DNA from 2 places in the Acidovorax sp. GW101-11A03 genome. Region 1 is predicted to be linked to the other one. Evidence: predicted binding sites of a transcription regulator. Region 1 holds the regulator's gene; the other holds the start of a gene.
The links. Region 1 encodes sigma-54, which starts transcription at its own class of promoters, with help from an activator protein. Its sites were predicted from a motif close to TGGCANGNAANCTGCTTT; they were not measured.
Positions count from the first base shown of each region.

Region 2: a site for sigma-54 is predicted at 6,770-6,787, ahead of glnA (type I glutamate--ammonia ligase). Genes of this name have one in related genera too.

Region 1 is NZ_JBWKZU010000002.1:10,794-22,249, forward strand. Features, by position in the region: gene AC07Z7_RS01315 (hybrid sensor histidine kinase/response regulator) at 1-1,773, opposite strand, end outside; gene AC07Z7_RS01320 (dicarboxylate/amino acid:cation symporter) at 2,015-3,385, shown strand; gene AC07Z7_RS01325 (DUF2214 family protein) at 3,550-3,996, shown strand; gene AC07Z7_RS01330 (PsiF family protein) at 4,093-4,437, opposite strand; gene argS (arginine--tRNA ligase) at 4,666-6,375, shown strand; gene AC07Z7_RS01340 (SPOR domain-containing protein) at 6,391-7,053, shown strand; gene AC07Z7_RS01345 (thiol:disulfide interchange protein DsbA/DsbL) at 7,133-7,780, shown strand; gene lptA (lipopolysaccharide transport periplasmic protein LptA) at 7,915-8,571, shown strand; gene lptB (LPS export ABC transporter ATP-binding protein) at 8,568-9,350, shown strand; gene AC07Z7_RS01360 (RNA polymerase factor sigma-54) at 9,350-10,933, shown strand; gene AC07Z7_RS01365 (glutaredoxin domain-containing protein) at 10,981-11,456, opposite strand, start outside.
Region 2 is NZ_JBWKZU010000090.1:1,308-12,763, reverse strand. Features, by position in the region: gene AC07Z7_RS23205 (DUF4337 domain-containing protein) at 1-240, shown strand, start outside; gene AC07Z7_RS23200 (dihydrofolate reductase) at 272-763, shown strand; gene xth (exodeoxyribonuclease III) at 838-1,614, shown strand; gene ntrC (nitrogen regulation protein NR(I)) at 1,770-3,413, opposite strand; gene glnL (nitrogen regulation protein NR(II)) at 3,468-4,493, opposite strand; gene AC07Z7_RS23180 (hypothetical protein) at 4,580-5,092, opposite strand; gene glnA (type I glutamate--ammonia ligase) at 5,305-6,720, opposite strand; gene AC07Z7_RS23170 (competence/damage-inducible protein A) at 6,893-7,714, opposite strand; gene AC07Z7_RS23165 (EI24 domain-containing protein) at 7,711-8,664, opposite strand; gene AC07Z7_RS23160 (sterol desaturase family protein) at 8,693-9,706, opposite strand; gene AC07Z7_RS23155 (polysaccharide deacetylase family protein) at 9,794-10,576, opposite strand; gene AC07Z7_RS23150 (YncE family protein) at 10,621-11,456, opposite strand, start outside.

The DNA.
Region 1 (11,456 bases):
ATCGAACTGGCCCGATTCCATGCGCGAGATGTCGAGCAGGCTGTTGAGGATGGCGTCCTGCGCGGCCAGGGCGCCGTCGATGCTGTCCACGGCGTGCCGTTCGGCGTCGCCTGGCAGATGGCTGCGCAGCAGCGAGGTGAACATGCGCGCGGCGTTCAGGGGCTGCAGCAGGTCGTGCACGGCGGCGGCCACAAAGCGGGTCTTGGAGCGGTTGGCCTGCTCGGCCTCGCGCCGCGCGGCGTCCAGGTCGCGGGTGCGGTCGGCCACGCGCTGCTCCAGCGCATCGGCCAGCGATCGCAGCTCGCGTGCGGCGTTCTTGTAGCTGGTGATGTCGGCGTAGCTGGTCACAAAACCGCCTTCGGGCAGCGGATTACCCCGGATCTCCAGCACCGTGCCGTCGTCCTTGGCGCTTTCGTGCAGGTGTGGCGTGCCGCTGCGCAGGTGGGCCAGCCGCCGTTCGATGGCCTCATCCACCGGGCCGGGCCCCAGCAGGCCCCGGCGCGCGTTGTGGCGCATCAGGTCGGCAATGGGCTGGCCCACGCGCATCAGGTCTGCCGGGAAGCGAAACAGCTGCACATAGCGCGAGTTCCAGGCCACCAGGTTCAGGCCGGCGTCGATGATGACCACGCCCTGCGGCAGATGTTCCAGGCTGCGCGAGAGGCCCGTGTCGGTCTGCTGGGCGGCCTGCTGCGCCGCCTGCACGATGCCGTCCTGCGCGGTGCGAAGCTCCTGGGCGTGCTGGCGCAGCACGGTCTCCAGCTCCTGGCGGCTGCGCTGGCGCAGGCTGGACAGGCGCTGGCGCTGGCGCACAAACAGCACCAGCAGCGACAGGGCCAGCCAGCCGCCGCCCCCGGCTGCGGCTGCCCAGCGGCTGTCGGCAATGCTGCTGTGGGTGGTGTGCACCAGGTGCAGTTGCCAGGGCGTGCCGGGCAGGGGCTGGGTCTGCCACAACATGCGGTCGGGCGGGGCGGGCATGTCTGCGGACGCTTGCACCCGCACCAGCCGCCCGCCGTTGTCCAGGCGGTCGTCCACGCGGACGTCGAGCGGGCGCAGCGGCTGGTCGGAATATTGCCGGGTGGCGTTCAGCTCGCGGCGCTCTTCGTCGTCCAGCGGCTCCAGCAGGCGGTAGCGCCAGGCGTCCTGGCTGGCGAGAAAGACCACGCCATGCGCGTCCGACGCCAGCACGATGTCGGGTGTCTGCAGCCATTCGCGCTCCAGCTCCTGCAGCGCGATCTTGATGGCCACCAGCCCCAGGGTGTGGCCGCTGTCGTCGCGGATGGCCTGCGACAGGAAGTAGCCGGGCTCGCCCGTGGTCACGCCAATTCCGTAAAAGCTGCCGCGCCCCTGCGCCAACGCCTGCTGCACATAGGGGCGAAAGCTGTAGTCCACCCCCACGTTGCTGGTGGCCGTGCGCCAGTTGCTCGCGGCCACGGCGAGGCCGTCGCGGTTGAGCAGGGTGAGGGTGGACGACTGGCTGGCGCCGTTGGCCTGCTCCAGCTTGCGGTTGAGCTGCGCCACCTCGTCGTTGTTCAGGGTGCGGCGCAGGGCGTCCTGCAGTTGCGCGTCCAGGGCCAGCACCTCGGGCAGGGTGCGGTAGCGGTCGATGCGCTGGGCCAGCGTCTGCCCGTACAGGGCCAGCTGGCGCTGCACGCTCTCGCTTTCGTCCAACAAGGACCGGTGCCAGGCCCACTGGCCGGCCGCGAACATGCTGGCCGCGGTGCCTGCTAGCAGGATCAGCAGCGTCCAGAACTGGTGAAGGCGGGGCGTGGGCATGGGAAAAAGCGGGGTTCTGGAGCCAGTCTGGTGCAGGTGGGGAGTGTGCCGCACCCGGTCTGGGGGGCTCCCGGGGCTAGGTAATTACCCTGATGGTGCGCGGATGCTCTCCTCTGGGGCGCCGGGCGACTAATACCAATAGGTTATCGGCTGAAACAAAGTGCAGCGGTACAAACGGCACCCTCAACGCGCACCGGCTGCACCCCGCTGGTGCAGCCCCGTGATTTCAGGAGACAACCCCATGCACGCCATTTCAGCCCCCACCGCGCACCCCGTGCGGCTGCCGTTTTACCGCCAACTGTATTTCCAGGTGGTGCTCGCCATCGTCCTGGGCGTGTTGCTGGGCCATTTTGAGCCCGCTTATGGCGAAGCGCTCAAGCCGCTGGGCGATGCGTTCATCAAGCTGGTGAAGATGATCATTGCCCCGGTGATCTTCCTGACCATCGTGACCGGCATCGCGGGCATGTCGCAGCTTTCCACCGTGGGCCGCGTGTTTGGCAAGGCCATGGCGTACTTCCTGTTCTTCTCCACGCTGGCCCTGGTGGTCGGCCTGGTGGTAGCCAACGTGGTGCAGCCCGGTGCGGGCATGAACATCAATGTGGCCGACCTGGACCAGGCCGCCGTCAAGGGCTATGTGGCCAAGTCGCACGAGATGACGCTCACGGGCTTTGCGCTCGACATCATCCCCAAGACGCTGGTGAGCCCGTTTGTGGGCGACAACATCCTGCAGGTGCTGCTGGTGGCCGTGCTGTTCGGCATTGGCCTGGCCATGGTGGGTGAGGCAGGCCGCCCGGTGCTGAACTTTCTGGATGCGCTGACGACGCCCGTGTTCAAGGTGGTGGGCATCGTGATGAAGGCCGCGCCACTGGGTGCGTTTGGCGCCATGGCGTTCACCATTGGCAAGTTTGGCCTGGGCTCGCTGGTCAACCTGGCCTGGCTGGTGGGCTCGTTCTACATCACCTCGCTGCTCTTTGTGGTGGTGATCCTGGGCTCTGTGGCGCGCCTGTGTGGCTTCTCGGTGTTCAAACTGTGCCGCTACCTCAAGGCCGAGCTGATGCTGGTGCTGGGCACCTCGTCGTCCGAATCCGCCTTGCCCTCGCTGATGGAAAAGATGGAAAAGGCCGGTTGCAGCAAGTCGGTGGTGGGCCTGGTGGTGCCCACGGGCTACTCCTTCAACCTGGACGGCACCAACATCTACATGACGCTGGCCGCGCTGTTCATCGCCCAGGCCACCAACACCGAACTGACGCTGGGTCACCAGGTGGCGCTGCTGCTCGTCGCCATGCTGTCGTCCAAGGGCGCAGCGGGCGTGACGGGCGCGGGCTTCATCACCCTGGCCGCCACGCTGGCCGTGGTGCCTGAAGTGCCGGTAGCCGGCATGGCGCTGATCCTGGGTGTGGACCGCTTCATGAGCGAATGCCGCTCGCTGACCAACTTCATCGGCAACGCAGTCGCCACCGTGGTGGTGTCGCGCTGGGAAAACGCTTTGGACACTGAGCGTCTGGACGCCGCACTCAACGGCCACCCGCTGCCCGCTGCTGTGCCGGCTGCCGCTGCCTCGGTGGCGCCTGCGGATGTGCCGGTGGGCGCGGTGGCCCGCACGGTGGCCTGATCCGCCGGTTAGGCAGGATTTCGCTCGGTACGGCGCAGGCCCCATGGCGTGCGCCGTTTTTCTTTTGGCAGGCGCACCTTGGGCCACCATGGACAATGGCGGCTGATCTTCCCTGATTGCCTGTCGGAATCACGACGCGCAACCAAGTCCCAAGGAAACTGACCATGACCCTCGAAGCCGTTCTGGCCGCCCTGCACCTTCTGGCCATCCTGACCTTTGTGGTCTTCTTGTCGAGCCAGGCGGCGCTGTGCCGCATCGAATGGCTCAACGCCGCCGTGGTTGAGCGCCTGGCCCGGCTGGATGTGATCTATGGCGTGGCGGGGGCGGTGATGATCGGCAGTGGCCTGGCGCGGGTGATCTGGGGGGTGAAAGGGGCCTCGTGGTACCTGTCGCAGCCCTTGTTCCATATCAAGATCACGATCGTGCTGGCCATGGTCCTGCTGTCGTTTGTGCCCTCGGCTGCGTTTCGCCGTTGGCGCCAGAACCTGCACAGCACGGGGGCCTTGCCGCCCGCGCACGAGGTGGCCAAGGTGCGCCGCCTGGTGATGATCCAGTCGCATGTGCTGCCCGTGGTGGCGGTGATTGCGGTGTTCTGGGCGCGCGGCTGGTAAGCCCGGGCGTCCAAAAAGTAAAAGCCCGCAGGCCGGTGGTCTGCGGGCTTTTTTACTTCTGCGCCCCTGTGTCGGGGCGCAAGGTGTGTGGCCGCTTTACTTCTTCAGGCATTCGCTCATGAAGGCCTTGCGCTCATCGCCCTTGAGGGTCTTGGCCGTGGCGTCGGCGTTGCAGGTCTTCATCTTGTCTTGCTGCGTGGCGGGCTTGTTGCTCAGGCAGGTTTTCATGAAGGCCTTACGCTCGTCGCCCTTCATGTCGCCCGCTTCCTTGTTGCAGGTGGCCATTTTGGATTGCTGCTTGGTAGGTTCTGCCGCCGGTGCGGCAGAGGCCGCAGTGGCAGCAGGAGCGGCGGCGGCCGCTTTGGCGGGGGTGTCGGCAGCGTGCGCAGCGCCGAACGAAAGGACCAGGCTCAGGGCAGACAGGGTGAGAAGCTTCTTCATGGGGGCTCCGTTGGTAGATGGCATCAGACGCAACCTGCGTCGGATTGCCCGATTACAACGTACCGGAAGCGCGCGCGGCTGACTCGCCGATACGGGTGGAAAGAATTCCTGACAATCTGTTGCGCCCTGGCTGCGCGCGACATGGGGCAGGGGTAGGCGGGGTGCTGGGCAAGTGCGCCATGTACCTGCCCGCCGGGGCAGGTGCGGCCCGGCCCGTAAAATCCCCCGATGCTTTCTGTCAAACACGATCTGCTGGCCGCGCTTGCGGCCGAGCTGGACATCCTCTCCCCCGGTGCTGGCGCCAAGGCGGCCTTTGAATCCCCCAAGGTGGCCGCGCATGGCGACTTTGCCTGCACAGCGGCCATGCAGCTGGCCAAGCCGCTCAAGCTCAATCCGCGCGCTCTGGGCGAACAGCTCAAGGCGGCCCTGGAGGCCACGCCTGCATTCACCCGCTGGGTCGATGCCATCGAGATTGCCGGGCCCGGTTTTCTGAACATCCGCCTCAAGCCTGCTGCCAAGCAAGAGGTGGTGCGCGAGGTGCTGACTGCGGGTGAGCGCTTTGGCTACCAGGCCAGCAACGGCCAGCAGGTGCTGGTCGAGTTCGTCTCGGCCAACCCCACGGGCCCGCTGCACGTGGGCCACGGCCGCCAGGCCGCGCTGGGCGATGCCATCTGCAACCTGTTCAGCACCCAGGGCTGGAAGGTGCACCGCGAGTTCTATTACAACGACGCGGGTGTGCAGATCGACACGCTGACCAAGAGCACGCAGCTGCGCGCCAAGGGCTTCAAGCCCGGCGACGACTGCTGGCCCACCGACAGCGAGAACCCGCTGGCGAAGAACTTCTACAACGGCGACTACATCGCCGACATTGCCGAGGCCTTCAAGGCCAAGGCCACCGTGAAGGCCGATGACCGTGAGTTCACGGCCAATGGCGATGTGGAGGACTACGACAACATCCGCCAATTTGCCGTGGCCTACCTGCGCAACGAGCAGGATAAAGACTTGCAGGCCTTCAACCTCCAGTTCGACGAGTACTACCTGGAGTCCAGCCTGTACACCAGCGGCCGCGTCGAGGCCACGGTGAACAAGCTGGTCGCCAACGGCAAGACCTATGAGCAGGACGGCGCGCTGTGGCTCAAGTCCACCGACTACGGCGACGACAAGGACCGCGTGATGCGCAAGCAGGATGGCACCTACACCTACTTTGTGCCTGATGTGGCGTACCACATCGCCAAGTGGGAGCGCGGCTTCACCAAGGTCGTCAACATCCAGGGCACGGACCACCACGGCACCATCGCCCGCGTGCGCGCCGGGCTGCAGGCGGCCGACGTCGGCATTCCGCAGGGCTACCCCGACTATGTGCTGCACACCATGGTGCGCGTGGTCAAGGGCGGCGAAGAGGTCAAGATCAGCAAACGCGCGGGCAGCTACGTCACGCTGCGTGACCTGATCGAGTGGACCAGCAAGGATGCGGTGCGCTTCTTCCTGCTCAGCCGCAAGCCCGACACCGAGTACACCTTCGACGTGGACCTGGCCGTGGCCCAGAACAACGACAACCCGGTGTACTACGTGCAGTACGCCCACGCGCGCATCCAGTCGGTGCTGCGGGCGTGGCAAGAGGCGGGTGGGGGTGATGTGGCTGCGCTTAAGGACGTGGACCTGTCGGCGCTGGAAGGCCCGCAGGCCCAGGCGCTGATGCTGCAGCTGGCCAAATACCCCGAGATGCTGACCGCTGCCGCCGACGGCGAGGCCCCCCACGACGTGACCTTCTACCTGCGTGACCTGGCTGCCAGCTACCACAGCTATTACGATGCCGAGCGCATCCTGGTGGACGATGAAGTGGTGAAGAAAGCGCGCCTGGCGCTGGTCGCTGCCACCGCCCAGGTATTGCACAATGGCCTGGCCGTGCTGGGCGTGTCAGCTCCAGCCAGAATGTAAGCAGTTACTACCAATATGAAAAAGCAACAGACGGGCGGGACCATTGTCGGCTTTATCGTCGGCGTCATCGTGGGCCTGGGCGCCGCGCTGGCGGTGGCCGTGTATGTGACCAAGGTGCCGGTGCCTTTTCTGAACAAGGGCGGCGGGCGCACGGCCGACATGGATGCCGCCGAGTCGCAGAAGAACAAGAACTGGGACCCGAACTCGCCGTTGTATGGCAAGAACCCGGCCCGGCCTGCCACACCCGCCGTGGCGGCTGCGGCGTCTGCGCCCGCTTCGGCCACCACGCCCGCATCGCCCGCACCCGAGGTGCGGGCTGCGGCATCTGCCCCCAAGCCCGGCGCCAGCAAGCCCGAGGCCGCCAAGGCCGAATCCAAGCCAGGTGCCGACCCGCTGGGTGACCTGGCCGTGGCCAAGGCCGCCGCCAAGGGCAATGTGGACCCGTTCGACTACTTTGTGCAGGCCGGGGCCTTCCGTACCCAGGCCGATGCCGATGCCCAGCGCGCCAAGCTGGCCATGATGGGCTGGGAAGCCCGCGTGAGCGAGCGTGAACAAAATGGCCGGGCGGTGTTCCGCGTGCGGGTGGGCCCGTTCACCAAGCGCGACGATGCCGAGCAGCTCAAGGAGAAGCTCGATGGCGCCGGGCTGGAATCGGCGCTGGTGCGCGTGCAGCGCTGATGCGTCAGACTTCGGGCGCTGAACTTTTTGCGGGGGCATGGCTCCCATCCCCCAGACCTGAACTAGGAGAGTCTTTGCCATGAAACGCCGTGAGTTTTCTTTGTCCGCTGCCTCGGCAGTCGCCGCTTCCGCCCTGACGCTGCCCGTCGCCACCCCTGCGCTGGCCCAGGCCCGCCAGTTCAAGGAGGGCAAGGACTACAAGCGGCTGGACAAGCCCGTGACGCCCGATGCACCGGCCGGCAAGGTCGATGTGATCGAGTTCTTCTGGTACAGCTGCCCCCACTGCAATGTGTTCGAACCCACGCTTGACGCCTGGGTCAAGGCCGCGCCCAAGGATCTTTTCATCCGCCGCGTGCCCGTAGCCTTCAATGCCAGCTTCGTGCCCCAGCAAAAGCTGTTCTACACCCTGGAAGGCATGGGCAAGCTCGAAGCCCTGCACGCCAAGGTGTTCCGCGCGATCCATGTGGAAAAGGTCAAGCTCGCCAAGGACGACGAGATTTTTGCCTGGGTGGCCCAGCAGGGTGTAGATGCCGCCAAGTTCAAGGAAGTCTACGCATCGTTCACCGTCTCCAACCAGGTCCGCCGCGCCTCGCAACTGCAGGACGCTTATGGCGTGGAAGGCGTGCCCTCCATGGGCGTGGCGGGCAAGTTCTACACGGACGGCACCATGGCCGGCAACATGCAGAACGTGCTGCAGGTGGTGGAAGCGCTGGTCAAGCAAAAGTAAGCCCCGGGCCGCCCTGGGCGCAGGTTGCAACGCGCCAAAGGCCCTGGATGCCCGCGAAGAAAGCCCGCTGATGCGGGCTTTCTTCATGGAGGGCGCGTGGGGATGGCTACAATGAACTGCAAGATTCGTGCCCTATGAACCACCGCCTCCTTCCGACCCTCCTGCTCGCGGCCTTGGCCTGCCTTCATGGCGTGGCCCACGCTGAAAAAGCCGACCGCGCCAAGCCCATGAACATCGAGGCCGACGCGTTGCGCCACGATGAACTCAAGCAGACCAGCGTGTTCTCGGGGCGCGTGGTCATGACCAAAGGCACCATCGTGCTGCGCGGCGCGCGGCTGGATGTGCGCCAGGATGCCGATGGCTACCAGTTTGGCGTGGTCACGGCCGAAGCCGGCAAACGCGCCTTCTTCCGCCAGAAGCGCGACACCCTGCCCGGCGCCCCCGACGAGTACATCGAAGGCGAAAGCGAAGTCATCGAGTACGACGGCAAGGCCGACAACGTGCGTTTCATCACCCGCGCCGAGCTGCGCCGCTACCGGGGTGCCGCACTCAGCGATGAGATCACCGGTGCCGTGATCGTCTACAACAACCTCACCGACGTGTTCACCGTGGACGGCCAGCGTGCCCCCGCCGCCAATGCGGCGGGCGATGCCCCGGCCCCCGGCAACCGCGTGCGCGCGGTGCTGGCACCCAAGGATCCGCCCGCAGGTGCTGCGGCGCCGGAACCAGCAGCACCCGGCGCGGCACCCGTGCTGCGCCCCAGCAACAGCCTTGGTGGCGGCTCCAAGTGAGCGCGGTGCCCGTTCATCCCGGCCCTGACACCCAGGCCGGCAGCCGCCTGGAGGTGCAGCACCTGGCCAAGTCGTACGGCAGCCGCAAGGTCGTCAAGGACGTATCGCTGGTCGTGCAAAAAGGCGAGGTCGTGGGTCTGCTCGGCCCCAATGGTGCGGGCAAGACCACCTCGTTCTACATGATCGTGGGCCTGGTGCGCAGCGATGCAGGCGACATCCGCATCGACGGCCATTCGGTGGCCCACATGCCCATCCACCGCCGCTCGCGGCTGGGGCTGTCGTACCTGCCGCAGGAAGCCTCCATCTTCCGCAAGCTCACGGTCGAAGAAAACGTGCGCGCCGTGCTGGAGCTGCAGCGAGGCGACGACGGCCAGCCGCTCTCGCGTGAGGCCATCGAAGAGCGCCTGACGGCCTTGCTGGAAGAGCTGCGCGTGCAGCACCTGCGCGCCTCGCCCGCGATGGCCCTGTCCGGTGGCGAGCGCCGTCGGGTGGAGATCGCCCGCGCCCTGGCCACACAGCCGCGCTTCATCCTGCTGGACGAGCCCTTTGCAGGCATCGACCCCATCGCCGTGATCGAGATCCAGCGCATCATCGGTTTCCTCAAGGCGCGCGGCATTGGTGTGCTCATCACCGACCACAACGTGCGCGAAACCCTGGGCATCTGCGATCACGCCTTCATCATCAGCGATGGCCGCGTGCTGGCGCAGGGCACGCCGTCCGAGATCGTGGACAACGCCGAAGTGCGCCGGGTGTATCTGGGCGAACATTTCCGCATGTGATGAAGCCTGGCCTGTCGCTGCGCGTCTCGCAGCACCTTGCACTGACCCCCCAGCTCCAGCAGTCCATCCGGCTGCTGCAGCTGTCCACGCTCGAACTCTCGCAGGAAGTCGAGCAGATGCTCGACGAGAACCCGTTCCTCGAACGCACAGCCGAAGAGGCGCCGCGCGAGGAGTTTGGCCTGGAAACCGCCGACGCCCCCGCGCAAGCCGACGAATACAGCGCTGATGATGCTATATTTTCAGGAGCTACAAGCGCAAGCGCAGCGGGCGCAGAAGGCCCAAATGATGCCGAAACGCCAGGCCCTGGCGTCGACGAACCCGACTGGAGCGGCGACGGCACGGTCGAGATGGCGCCCAACGACGCCGAATGGGGCGGCGACGCCCCGGCCCGCACCCGCAACGATGCGGAAGGCGACGACGCTGATGCCACCGAACTGGCCCGCTCGCATGAATCGCTCACCGCTTTTTTGCACCGCCAGGCCCTGTCGCTGCGCCTGTCCGAGGTGGATTGCGCCGCGCTGCGCTTCCTGATCGAATCCCTGAACGACGACGGCTACCTCGAAGAGCCGCTCGAAGAACTCGCCACCGCCCTGGCCGGGCCGGATGACCTGGAGCAGATCGAAGAGCTGGTGCACCGCTTTACCGTGGCGCTGCGCCTGCTGCAAAGCCTGGAGCCCACGGGCGTGGGCGCGCGCAACCTGGCCGAATGCCTCACGCTGCAGCTCAAGGCGCTGGACGCCGACGAAGAGGCCGACCCCGACACCGTCAAGACGGCGCTCACTATCTGCCAGCAACCGCTGGAGATGCTGGCCCGCCGCGACATCCGCCGCCTGACGCAGCTCTGTGGCGACGGCGAAGAGCGCACCCGCGCCGCCATGGCACTGATCGCCCGTCTGGAGCCGCGCCCCGGCCGCAAGTTCGTCGATGTGGAGCGCAACATCATCGTGCCCGACGTGATCGTGCGCAAAGCCGGGCGTGCCAACGGGCGGGACGGCCAGCACAACTTCATCGTGCAGCTCAACCCCGACGTGATGCCCCGCCTGCGCGTGCACGACATCTACGCCGGCGCCCTGCGCGGCCACAAGGGCGGCGAAGGCCACCAGGGCATGCAGCAGCGGCTGCAGGAGGCGCGCTGGTTCATCAAGAACATCCAGCAGCGCTTTGACACCATCCTGCGCGTCTCGCGCGCCATCGTCGAGCGGCAGAAGAACTTCTTCACCCACGGCGAACTGGCCATGCGCCCGCTGGTGCTGCGCGACATCGCCGACGAACTGGGCCTGCACGAATCCACGATCAGCCGCGTGACCACGGCCAAATACATGGCCACGCCCATCGGCACCTACGAGCTGAAGTACTTCTTTGGCTCTGGCCTGGGCACCGAGACCGGTGGCAATGCGTCCAGCACCGCTGTGCGCGCACTGATCAAGCAGTTCGTGTCGGCAGAGAACCCCACCAAGCCGCTGTCGGACAGCCAGATCGCCGAGATGCTCAAGGAGCAGGGCATTGAATGCGCACGCCGCACCGTGGCGAAGTACCGCGAAGCGCTCAAGATTGCGCCGGCGAATCTGCGCAAGGCGCTATGAAGAAGCGACGCGCAGAGGCTGCTCGCGGCGCCAAGCGAAGGGGTTTTCTATTGTTGGCGTGCTGCAAAGGCTGAATCGTATGCTTGGGCGGTGAAGCCCGTAATCCGCTGTCTGGGAGCTATCAGCAAAGGCACACTTCTTCCGCCGATGTCGGCAAAGGCGGTTTTGCCTATCGGTGTGTCTACGTCCAGTTCTCGGTATGCAATGTTCTTTTGATTCAGATAGGTCTTGGCGGCTTTGCAATAGCCACACCAACTGGCCGTAAAAAGTACAACCCCACTCGGCGGGGCTGCAATGACAAGCGGTCCTCCAGGGTCGCCTGGTGCAGAAGCACGCTTGGCGGGCGCGGGCGAAGCGCCCGGCACCACGCTCACTGGCAGGTTCTCCAGCTTCATCGTCTTTTCCACGGCACCTGTCACCGGGGGCTTGTCGCTGTACACGACCTTGCCGTCCGCACCCACCGATTTGTAGAGTGTCTGGGCGCCTGCGCCCCAGGGCATGGCGGCCAGTGCGAGCACGGTCA
Region 2 (11,456 bases), on a different contig from region 1:
AAGAACGAGATCAAGGCCGTGGCCGAAAAGCTGGAGGCCGATGCCCATGCCTTCGACCAGAAAAGCGAAGCCCAGATGCACCAGCACCACCGCTGGGCCCAGGCCACCACGGCGCTGCAGGTGGCAATTGCCTTGGCCGCCATTGCGCTGCTGACCAAGAAGAAGTGGCTGGAATACGGCATGTATGGCGTGGCCGCCGTGGGCCTGGGCGTGGGCGCGCTCGCCGCCCTGCACATCTGACCAGATCAAGCCCCACAAAACACCAAGCCCCATGCCCCTGCACCTCATCTACGCCCGCGCCGCCAATGGCGTCATCGGCCGGGACAACCAGCTCCCCTGGCACCTGGCCGAGGACATGGCGCACTTCAAGCAGCTCACCCAGGGTTGCCCGGTGGTCATGGGCCGCAAGACCTGGGACTCGCTGCCCCCGCGCTTTCGCCCCCTGCCCGGCCGCAGCAACATCGTGGTGACGCGCCAGACCGACTGGCAGGCCGACGGCGCGCACCGCGCAGGCAGCCTGGCCGAGGCCCTGGCGCAATGCGATGCGGCCCAGACGGTGTGGGTGATCGGCGGCGCGCAGATTTACGCCGAAGCCCTGCCCCTGGCTGACCGCGTGGAGGTGACCGAGATCGACCAGCCCTTCGACGGCGACGCCTACGCCCCCACGCTCGGCCCAGAATGGACCGTGTCGGCACGCAGCAGCCGCCAGGTGGGCAGCAACGGACTGCCGTTCAGCTTTGTGACCTACGTGCGCGCGGCCTGAGTGCCACTGCGCTTTTACTCACTTATTGATAGCTACTAGCGCTTGATGGACGGGCGCAAAGGGCCAAAAAACCTATGCAAATCGCCACCTGGAACGTGAACTCCCTGTCGGTGCGCCTGCCCCAGGTGCTGGCCTGGCTGGCCGCCAACCCGGTCGATGCGCTGTGCCTGCAGGAACTCAAGCTCACCGATGACAAGTTTCCGCACGACGCCCTGAAAGAGGCCGGCTACGAAGCCGCCGCCTTTGGCCAGAAGACCTACAACGGCGTGGCCATCCTCAGCCGCCACCCGCTGCGCGATGTGGTGCGCAACATCCCCGCCTTTGGCGACGAGCAGGCCCGCGTCATCGCCGCCACGCTGGACACGCCGGCAGGCCCCCTGCGCCTGCTCAACGGCTACTTCGTCAACGGCCAGGAACCAGGTTCGGAAAAGTTTGCCTACAAGATGCGCTGGCTGCAGGCGCTGCAGGACATGGTGCGCGCAGAGATGGCCGCCCACCCGCGCCTGGTGCTGGTGGGCGACTTCAACGTGGCCCCCGAAGACCGCGACTCATACGACCCCGAGGGCCTGCGCGAGACCATCCACCACACGACCGAAGAACGCAACCACTTCCAGGCGCTGCTGGGGCTGGGCCTGACCGATGCGTTCCGCATGTTCGAGCAACCCGACAAGAGCTTCTCGTGGTGGGACTACCGCATGCTGGGCTTCCAGAAAAACCGGGGCCTGCGCATCGACCACATTCTGGTGAGCGAGGCCCTCAAGCCCACGGTGACGGCCTGCGTGGTGGACCGCGCCCCACGCAAGAACCCGCAGCCCAGCGACCACACACCGGTGGTGGTGACCCTGGGTTGATTTGCTACTGATTCAATAGCTATAAAGGCAATAGGGGCGCGCGCAAACGGCCTCTTTTTCCTTGATTTTTGAATCACCCAAGTCAAAGAGCCCCTGGCAGCTTGCCGCGGCCAGGGGCTCTTTTCAATCCGGCTATGCAGCCGCGACGCGGGCAGTCACGCCTCGTCGGGTGCGTCCAGCCCCAGCTCCTGGATCTTGCGCGTGATGGTGTTGCGCCCAATACCCAGGCGCTGCGCGGCTTCCATGCGGCGCCCATGGGTGGCCACCAGGGCCGTGCGGATCAGGCGCGACTCAAAGCGCCGCGTGAGCGCATCCCACACCTCGGGCTGGCCGCCCGCCAGCAGCTTTTGCGCCTCGGTTTCCAGCGCCTGCTCCCAGCTGTGGACAGTCGCAGCGGGGGCGGCGGCTGCCGCCGCATCGGCCGACCAGGATGGCGCGGCGGCAGGCATGGGCGCAGGCACCGCAGGGTGGTGCAGCCCTCCCACCATGTCGGACGCAGGCTGCGGCGCGGCAGGGGCCTGCGCCACGGGCACCACCGCGGCCAACGGCGCCACGGGCATGGATGTGACCGTAGCCGCAGGTTCTGCGCCCGGCGTGGCGCGCACCGGCGGCTGGTAGACCGGGGCCTCCAGCACTTCAGGGGGCAGGTCTTGCAGGGAGATCACCTGCGCGGGTGCCATCACCGTGAGCCAGTGGCAGATGTTCTCCAGCTGGCGCACGTTGCCGGGAAAGGCGAACTGCTCCAGCCGCGCCAGCGCCGAGTCGGCAATGCGCTTGGGCTCCACGCCCAGCTGCCGCGCGCTTTGCTGCAGGAAGTGGCGCGTGAGCATGGGCACGTCTTCGTGCCGCTCGCGCAGCGCGGGCAGGCGCAGGCGGATCACGTTGAGGCGGTGGAACAAGTCCTCGCGGAAGCCGCCTTCCTTGACGCGCTGCTCCAGGTTCTGGTGGGTGGCAGCAATCACGCGCACATGGGCCTTGACAGCCGCATGGCCGCCCACGCGGTAGAACTGGCCGTCGGACAACACGCGCAGCAAGCGCGTCTGCAGGTCAAACGGCATGTCGCCGATTTCGTCGAGGAACAGCGTGCCGCCCTCGGCCTGCTCGAAGCGGCCCCGCCGCTGGGTTTGCGCGCCGGTGAAGGCGCCGCGCTCGTGGCCGAAGAGTTCGCTCTCCAGCAGGTCCTTGGGGATGGCTGCGGTGTTGATGGCCACAAAGGGGCCGTCTGCCACGGGCGAATGCTTGTGCAGCGCACGCGCCACCAGTTCCTTGCCCGAGCCCGATTCGCCGGTGATGAGCACCGTGACCTGGCTTTGCGACAACCGCCCGATGGCGCGGAACACGTCCTGCATGGCGGGCGCCTGGCCCAGCATTTCGGGGGTCGCGGTCTGGCGTTCTTCGGTGACTTCTTCGCGTTGGCTTTCTTCCACCGCGCGGCGGATCAGTTCCACTGCCTTGGGCAGGTCGAAAGGCTTGGGCAGGTATTCAAACGCGCCGCGCTGAAAGGCCGACACGGCGCTGTCGAGGTCGGAGTACGCCGTCATGATGATGACGGGCAGGCCGGGCTGCAGCTCGCGCACCTTCTCCAGCAGCTGCAGGCCCGAACCGCCGGGCATGCGGATGTCGCTCACCAGAACCTGGGGGCCCTGGCGGGCAGGGTCGCCTGCGGTGACATCGGCCAGTGCGTCCAGCACTTCGCGGGGGTGCGTGAAGCTGCGCGTGGGCAGGTTCTCGCGGGCCAGCGCCTTCTCCAGGACGAAGCGGATCGAGGGGTCGTCATCTACTATCCAGATCGGCTTCATATGTTTTTCTAACCTTCCCTGTGGTTGCGTGTCAGGGACCGTCGTGCGTGGTTGTCAAGGCAGCGGGATCAGGATGCGGAAGTCGGTGCGACCCGGTACGCTGTCGCATTCGATCAACCCGTGGTGGCGCTGCACGAAGGTTTGCGCCAACGTCAGCCCCAGCCCTGATCCGCCGTCCCGCCCCGACACCAGTGGATAAAAAATCCGTTCCTTGATGGCATCGGGTACGCCCGGTCCGTTGTCGATGACATGCAATTCCAGTGCCAGCCGATAGCGCTGACGGCCGAACGTGACCTGGCGGGCCACGCGGGTGCGCAGTGTGATCACGGCATCGCCCGCAGCAATGCGGTCGGTGAGCGCCTGGGCGCCGTTTTGCACGATGTTCAGCAGCGCCTGGATGAGCTGGGCGCGGTCGCCCCGGAACTCGGGGATGGAGGTGTCGTAGTCGCGCTGGACCTTGAGGCCCTGGGGGTATTCGACCAGCACCAGCGAACGCACGCGCTCGCACACCTCGTGGATGTTCACATCGCCCACCAGGTGCGGATGGCGGTGCGGCGCGAGCAGCCGGTCCACCAGGCTTTGCAGGCGGTCGGCCTCGTGGATGATGACCTGGGTGTACTCGGTGAGCTCGCGGTTGTCGAGCTCCATCTCCAGCAGCTGCGCTGCGCCCCGGATGCCGCCCAGCGGGTTCTTGATCTCGTGGGCCAGGTTGCGGATCAGCTCCTTGTTGGCCTGGGCCTGGTCGCGCAGGCGCTCTTCGCGGTCCTGGCGGGCCTGCTGCTCCAGCGGCCACAGCTCCACCAGGATTTCGCCCACCTGTTCGGCATCGGCCACGTTGACATGCACGGGCACGGGCTCCTGGTGCAGGCGTTTCAGGCTGGCTTCGTAGCGCAGCGCGGCAAAGTCCTTGCCCCGGGCTCCCGCCAGGGCGGTCTGCAGCAAGGCGGGGTCGGTGAAGAAGGTAGAGAAGTCCGCGCCTTCCAGTGTGCGGCGCGACAGGCCCAGCGTGTTTTCCAGGGCGGCGTTGGCAAACTGCACAGCGCCATCATGAGCGCGCAGCACAGCCACCAGGGTGGACATCAGGTCCAGCGAATGAAAACGCCCGGTGTCGGTGCCGGGCAGTTCAGGGGATGAAGGGACACTCACACGCAGGGGGTGGTTGTTGGTTAGTTGGCGGGCGCTGGCAGGCGGGCGATCTCGCGCTTGATGCCGGCGATGTCACTTTCGCTGCGGGCCACGCTGGCCTTGAGTTCGGCGGTGCGCTCCGTGTAGCGCTGGGGGTTGCGCAGGTCGAGCGCATTGCGTTCAGGGGCGCCGTTGTTGTATTCCTTGACGAGGTCGGCATGGCGCGCTTCGGCCTTGCGCAGTTCCGACTCGAGGATGGCGCGCGCATCAGAGTCGCGGGCCTTCTGGTCGTTGGAGCTGACCTTGGGGGCCGAGGAAGGCGACGCGGCTGCCCCGCCACCCGCAGAAGACGAGGGGGCAGGCGCCGCGCCCGACGCAGGCCGGGTGCCCTGCACCACGGTGACATTGCCCCCTTCCACCAGCCTGCAGCCGCGCTCCTTGGCCTGGGTAGCGTTGTTGGTGTATTCGTTGCCGCAGCGATAGATGCGGTCTTGTGCCCACGTTGCAAAAGGCGTGGAGGCAATGAGGAGCAGGGTGAAGAGCGTTTTTTTCATTCAGGTTCCTCGCACGGACATGCAGGAGAGAAGGGAGTATCCACCAATCGCCACACATCGCCAATCGAGCAAGGGCAGACCTGGGCAGGGGTTTATCCAAGGATGCAACACCCGCCACCTTGGTTCCGCCACGGGCATGAAGATGTACTCGGCCCCATGAAAAAAGGCGGCTTGCGCCGCCTTTTTATGAGCAATGGTCTGCAGGCAGACGATTACAGCGAGTAGTACATGTCGTACTCGACAGGGTGCACGGCCATGCGGAAGCGGGTCACTTCGTTCATCTTCAGATCGATGTAGGCGTCGATCATGCTGTCGGTGAACACGCCACCCTTGGTCAGGAACGCGCGGTCCTTGTCCAGGTGCTCCAGGGCCTGGTCCAGGCTGTGGCACACGGTGGGCACCAGCTTGTCTTCTTCTGGAGGCAGGTGGTACAGATCCTTCGTGGCGGCTTCGCCGGGATGGATCTTGTTTTCCACGCCGTCCAGACCGGCCATCAGCAGGGCTGCGAAACCCAGGTAGGGGTTCATCAGTGGATCGGGGAAGCGAGCTTCCACGCGACGGCCCTTGGGGTTGGCCACGTAGGGGATGCGGATCGAGGCAGAACGGTTCTTGGCCGAGTAGGCCAGCTTCACCGGGGCTTCGAAGTGGGGCACCAGACGCTTGTAGCTGTTGGTGCCGGGGTTGGTGATGGCGTTCAGGGCACGGGCGTGCTTGATGATGCCGCCGATGTAGTACAGCGCGAAGTCCGACAGACCAGCATAGCCATCGCCAGCGAACAGGTTCTTGCCGTCCTTCCAGACGGACTGGTGCACGTGCATGCCGGAGCCGTTGTCGCCGTGGTAAGGCTTGGGCATGAACGTGGCGGTCTTGCCATAGGCGTTGGCCACGTTGTGGATCACGTACTTCTGCAGGATGGTCCAGTCGGCGCGCTCGACCAGCGTGCTGAACTTGGTGCCGATTTCGTTCTGGCCAGCGCCCGCCACTTCGTGGTGGAACACTTCGACCGGGATGCCCAGGGATTCGAGGATCAGGGACATCTCGGCGCGCATGTCTTGCGTGCTGTCAACGGGAGGCACGGGGAAGTAGCCGCCCTTGACGGTGGGACGGTGGCCACGGTTGCCGCCTTCGAGCTTGGCGCCGGTGTTCCAGGGAGCTTCGTACTCTTCGATTTCGTAGAACGTGTTGTTGGGCTCGGTGCTCCAGCGCACGCCGTCGAAGATGAAGAATTCTGGCTCGGGACCGAAGTAGGCGGTGTCGCCCAGGCCGGAGGCCTTCAGGTAGGCTTCAGCGCGCTTGGCGATGGAGCGGGGATCGCGGTCGTAGGCCTTGCCGTCGGTGGGCTCGATCACGTCGCAGGTCAGGATCAGCGTCGTTTCTTCAAAGAAAGGATCGATGTTGGCCGTGCTCGGGTCGGGGATCAGCTGCATGTCGGAGGCTTCAATGCCCTTCCAGCCGGCGATCGACGAGCCGTCAAAGGCATGGCCCGAAGTGAACTTGTCTTCGTCGAAGTGAGAGACGGGCACCGTGGTGTGCTGTTGTTTGCCACGGGTATCGGTGAAACGGAAGTCAACGAACTTGACTTCGTTTTCCTTCACCATCTTCATCACGTCTGCAACGGTCTTGGCCATCAGGTTCTCCTGGGTAAAGCGCTTGTTGAAAAAAGATTTTGCCGAAATAAAAGCAGTTTGCGTGCCAGCCGAGTGCACTACCGCACTATGAAGGAGCGCCGCAGACTACGGGTTGGCACGGCATCCGCCAAAAAGCACCAAAACAGTGCAATCCTTGGATCAAGCCTGAACATCACAGATTGCGCACCAATTCAGGGCCGCAATTTGCACCAAATTCGTGCAACCCTTGTTTCAGATCCTGCCATGCAGCAGGAACCGAGAGTGCCGGCCCTTTGACGCCCAGCTCGATATGCCGCCCGTATTGTGGATGATCCACGCTGGGGAGACTGAACACCCGCACCAGCGGATGCATTTTTTCGATGCGCTCCATGAGAGGCGTCAACGCCGCCTCCATGGCGCCGTAGACCACCACCGACTGCTCGGTCTGGGGCGTGCGATTGAAGAATTCCGCGTAGTGCCGCTCCAGCACCCCTTCGATCATGGGCCAGGCCATCACGGGAAAGCCCGGCACAAAATGCACGGCCCCTCCGCCCGCACCCTCGCAGCTGAAGCCGGGGATCTTGTTGTAGGGATTCGGAATGATGCGGGCCCCTGCCGGAAACACCCCCATGTTGAGCCGATGGATGTTGTCGGGCCGGTCGGCCTCGTAGGGCACGCCTTGCTCCCGCGCCACGTCCTGCATGCGTTCGCGGATCAGGGCCTCGGCCTCGGGGTGCAGCAGCAGTTCACGCCCCAGGGCGCGGGCGGCACACTGGCGCGTGTGGTCGTCGGGCGTGGCACCAATCCCGCCGCACGAGAACACCACGTCGCTCGATGCAAACGCACGCTGCAGGGTCGCCGTGATGCGGTCAGGGCTATCGCCCACATAGTCCGCATAGGCCAGCGACAGGCCCCGTGCCGCCAGAAGCTCAATGACCTTGGGCATGTGCTTGTCGGCACGTTTGCCCGACAGGATTTCATCGCCCACGATGATGAGGCCGAAGGTGGGGGTCATGGTGCTGGATTCTCGGAGGTCGAAGATGGAGCCGGAGGCAAGGCGGTCGCAGAGGATGCCACAGGCAACGCAGGAGCCACCACCGCAGGAGGCGCGGCGACATCGGCCACATCGGCAGTGACAACCACGGGCGCCAGCCCGGCAGACTCGGCACGCAGGCGCTGCAGCGCTGCCAGTCCGTAATGGGTAAACCAGAGCGACGAGAACGCGAACACCAGGGTGTAGATCCAGATGGCAAGCGGAACCAGGATGAAAAAGGCCGCTGCAAACACGACCCCGGACGCCCAGACAATGCTGGGCGCCGCCCCCAGGTAGCCGGTGATGATGCCAATGCCCAGCAGGCTGCTGCGGTGGCGGCGGAAGATCTCCTGGCGCTCTTCCTTGCTGGCATGGTCGGCCAGAGCATCAAACACCATGACCCGGTAGGTGAGCCAGCCCCAGATCAGGGGCGGCAGCACCAGCACGAGCGGCGGCACCAGCCACAGCGGAACCGACACCACAAGGGCCACCAGCGCCAGCAGGGTGGAGCCCACCGACCAGGCCACGCTGGCAATGAAGGAGCCGCCCTTCTTGCGCTCCAGATCGGGAAACCGCCGCTCGGCCACCAAGGCCACCAGGGCGGGTGTCATGAGCACGGCCACTGCCAGCAGCGACACCACCACCAGCACGGGCGCCACGGCCAGCACCACCATCAGGGGGGCCATCACGGCAGTCACATCCCCCAGGCCCCAGCCCTGCAGCCAGCTCCAGACGCTGGCGAGCAGCGTGGAGGCATCCAGCATTGCGCGCATGCCCTGAACCGCCACATCCCAGTAGAAATAACCCAGGCCCAGTGCCAAAGCCACCATCAGCAATAGCGGCAAGACCGACAGGGCCACAACACGCGGCCGCAGGCAATAGACCGCAGCGCGCCAGAAAGAGTCAAGCAGAAGTCCCATGTCGGCAAGCATACCTTGGGTGCCTATGGGGGGAGACACATCAGGCTTTGCCGAACAACCTCAGCACACCCCGCCATTGCTGAGACCAGAACCCCTGGCCGTAGTCGCGCAACCGCCCTTTCGCATCGGGCTCGACCTGGTCGCGCACGCCGGTGGGGTCAAAGCGCCATTCGAAGTTGGCCGTGTGCATCAGCATGTCCCACCAGGGCAGCAGCACCCCGAAATTGTGGCCGCCCAGCACCACGCGGGGCCCCTCGGACTTCACGCCATCGGCTGCAGCCACCGCAGGCTTCACCGTTTCATGGCCAATGCCAATGCTGTGGTGCAGGCGGTGGAAACGCGGGCTGACCCACAGGCGCTCGCCCCAGCGGCCAAACCACAGGCGCACATTGGCATGCTGAAAGCTCTCGCTGAGCTGGGTGATGGCCACAATGGCAATGAACTGTCCCGGGGCCACGCCAATCGCCTGCGCAACAACCACCAGAATCGTGTCCCGCAGCAGGTCGTCGAGCAGGTGGTTGCGGTTGTCGCTCCACATGGTCATCTGCTGCTGCGCATGGTGCAGGGAATGCAGGCGCCACCACCATTCGAAGTGGTGCTGGCCCCGGTGGATCCAGTAGTCCACAAAATCGAACACCACCAGGTACAGCAGCAGGCTCACCCAGGGGATGTCCGTGATCCCCGGCCAGACGCCATCCAGCTGGAAGGTGCTGACCCCCGCCACGCGCAAGGCGCCAAACAGAGAGTCGGCCAGCGGGTCCACCGTGAAGAACAAGGCCAGGCGGAAAACGCCCAGCCGGTGGATCAGCGTGTAAAGGATGTCGGTGCGGATGGTGGCTCGGTTGGTCACCGGCTCCACCGGCCACAGGCGCTGCATCGGGCCGATCACGGCAACGATCACCGCCAGCTGCAGCAATCCCACCAGAAGCCAGCCTGCGGCCTCATAGCCAGACTCCAACACGCTGCTCAGGCCCAGCGAGAACATCAGCGGCTGCAGCACGCTCTCAAACAGCCACTGCTGCACGCCATCGAACCAACTGCCTAGCGATCCCATCACATCATGCTCCCATGCCAGCGCTACAGCGGGCCGCGCAGCAAGCGCCTGCATCGGCATCCGCGCAACCCGCCGCCCTGTTGTCCATCAGCGGGCCACCCCGTACTGGGGATGCTCCCGCAAGGTCCGAAAGCAGAAACCCTGCTGCTTGAGGCCCACGATCAAGGGCTCCAGCACGGTTGGCGCCCACGGGTCCTTGCGCGACCAGATACCGAGGTGCGCCAGCAGAATGTCGCCGCTGCGCACATCACGCAAGGCCTTGCGCAGCAGGGCCGCATTGCTGGCGCTCTCACTGGGCAGCTCATCCCCCAGAAAGCCTGCGGGCGACCAGCCCACATGCGCATAACCGCAGGCCTGCGCGGTGGCGATCAGCTGGGGGGATATTTTTCCTCCGGGCGCGCGGAACAGAGGCAGCGGCGTCTTGCCCGTCAGCACCTTCAGGCGATCGGCAGCACGGCCAATCTCCGCGCAGTACTCGGCAGCCGACATCTGAAAGCTCTGCCCCTCCCGGGGACCTGCTGAAGGGCGCACGCGAAACACCGGAGCTTGCGCCGTGCCCACATCCGCACGCCAGTAGGTGTGGTCCCAAGTGTGCGAAGCGAATTCGTGGCCCTCGGCCGCGCGCGCACGCCACCAAGGCGCCCAGTGGTCGCCCAGGCTGCCGTCGCCTTCCTTGGTCCGTTCGTTGGCCGCAAAAAAAGTCACCCGCACCTGCTGGCGGTTCAACACATCGGCCACCAGGGGCGCCACCTCCATGTGACCGGTGTCGAACGTCAAATACAGGGGTTGCTTGCAATCATTTTGGGCGCTTGCGCCCGATGGGCATGCGGCTATAGCTACAAATAATATAGCAAGCTGCCACCCAGACATTGGTTTGTGGCCCAGCCTTGCGCGCACGGCCTTCACCCTCGCCCTCAACGCGGCGCGTGGTGCAAGGTCCAGACGCCGTGGGGTGACTTGCCCACCGTGACCTGCCGCACGACCTTCTTGGCTTCGGTATCCACCACCGACAGCTTGCGGGCCCAACGCGAACTCACGTAAATGAAGCGTCCATCGGCAGACACATCCATGCAGTCGGGGCCACCCGGCACGGGGTACGACTCGACCACCTGGTAAGTTGTCATGTCGATCTTGCTGATAGAGTTGGCTACGCGGTTGCTCACATAGAGATGGCGGCCATCCCCGGCAGCGCGAAATGCATGGGCACCGTTGCCGGTCTTGATCTTCCGAACGCTGACCGGCTCACGCCCCGAGACATCAAACACTTCAACACTGTCGCTGCCGGTCAAGCCGACAAACAAGCGCTTGTCGTCGGGACTGCCGTACACATCCGCCGGCATGGTGCCGGTCTTGATGCGCCATTTGATGGTCTGGGTGGTGAGGTCCATGGCCACCAACTCATCACTGTCCTGCATGGTGGCGTACACCGTGGTACTGCGGCTGTCGATCCACAGATGGCTGGGCGTGCGCGATGTGGCCACACGCTGCACCAGCGTCAGGTCCTTGCCATCCCAGCGATAAAAGTCCACATGGTTCAGCCGGTTCGCGGCGGTAATGAACCACTTCATATCGGGACTGAAGCGGAGGTGGTAAGGGTCCACAATGCCGCGCACCGTACGCTGTACCTGGGCCGTGCGCGGATCAATGAACGTCAGCGTGTCGCCCAAAGCATTGGCCACGATCACCGACTTTTCATCCGGTGTCAGGTAGAGGTGGTGCGGCTCTTTGCCCGTAGGGATCCGGGTTGTCT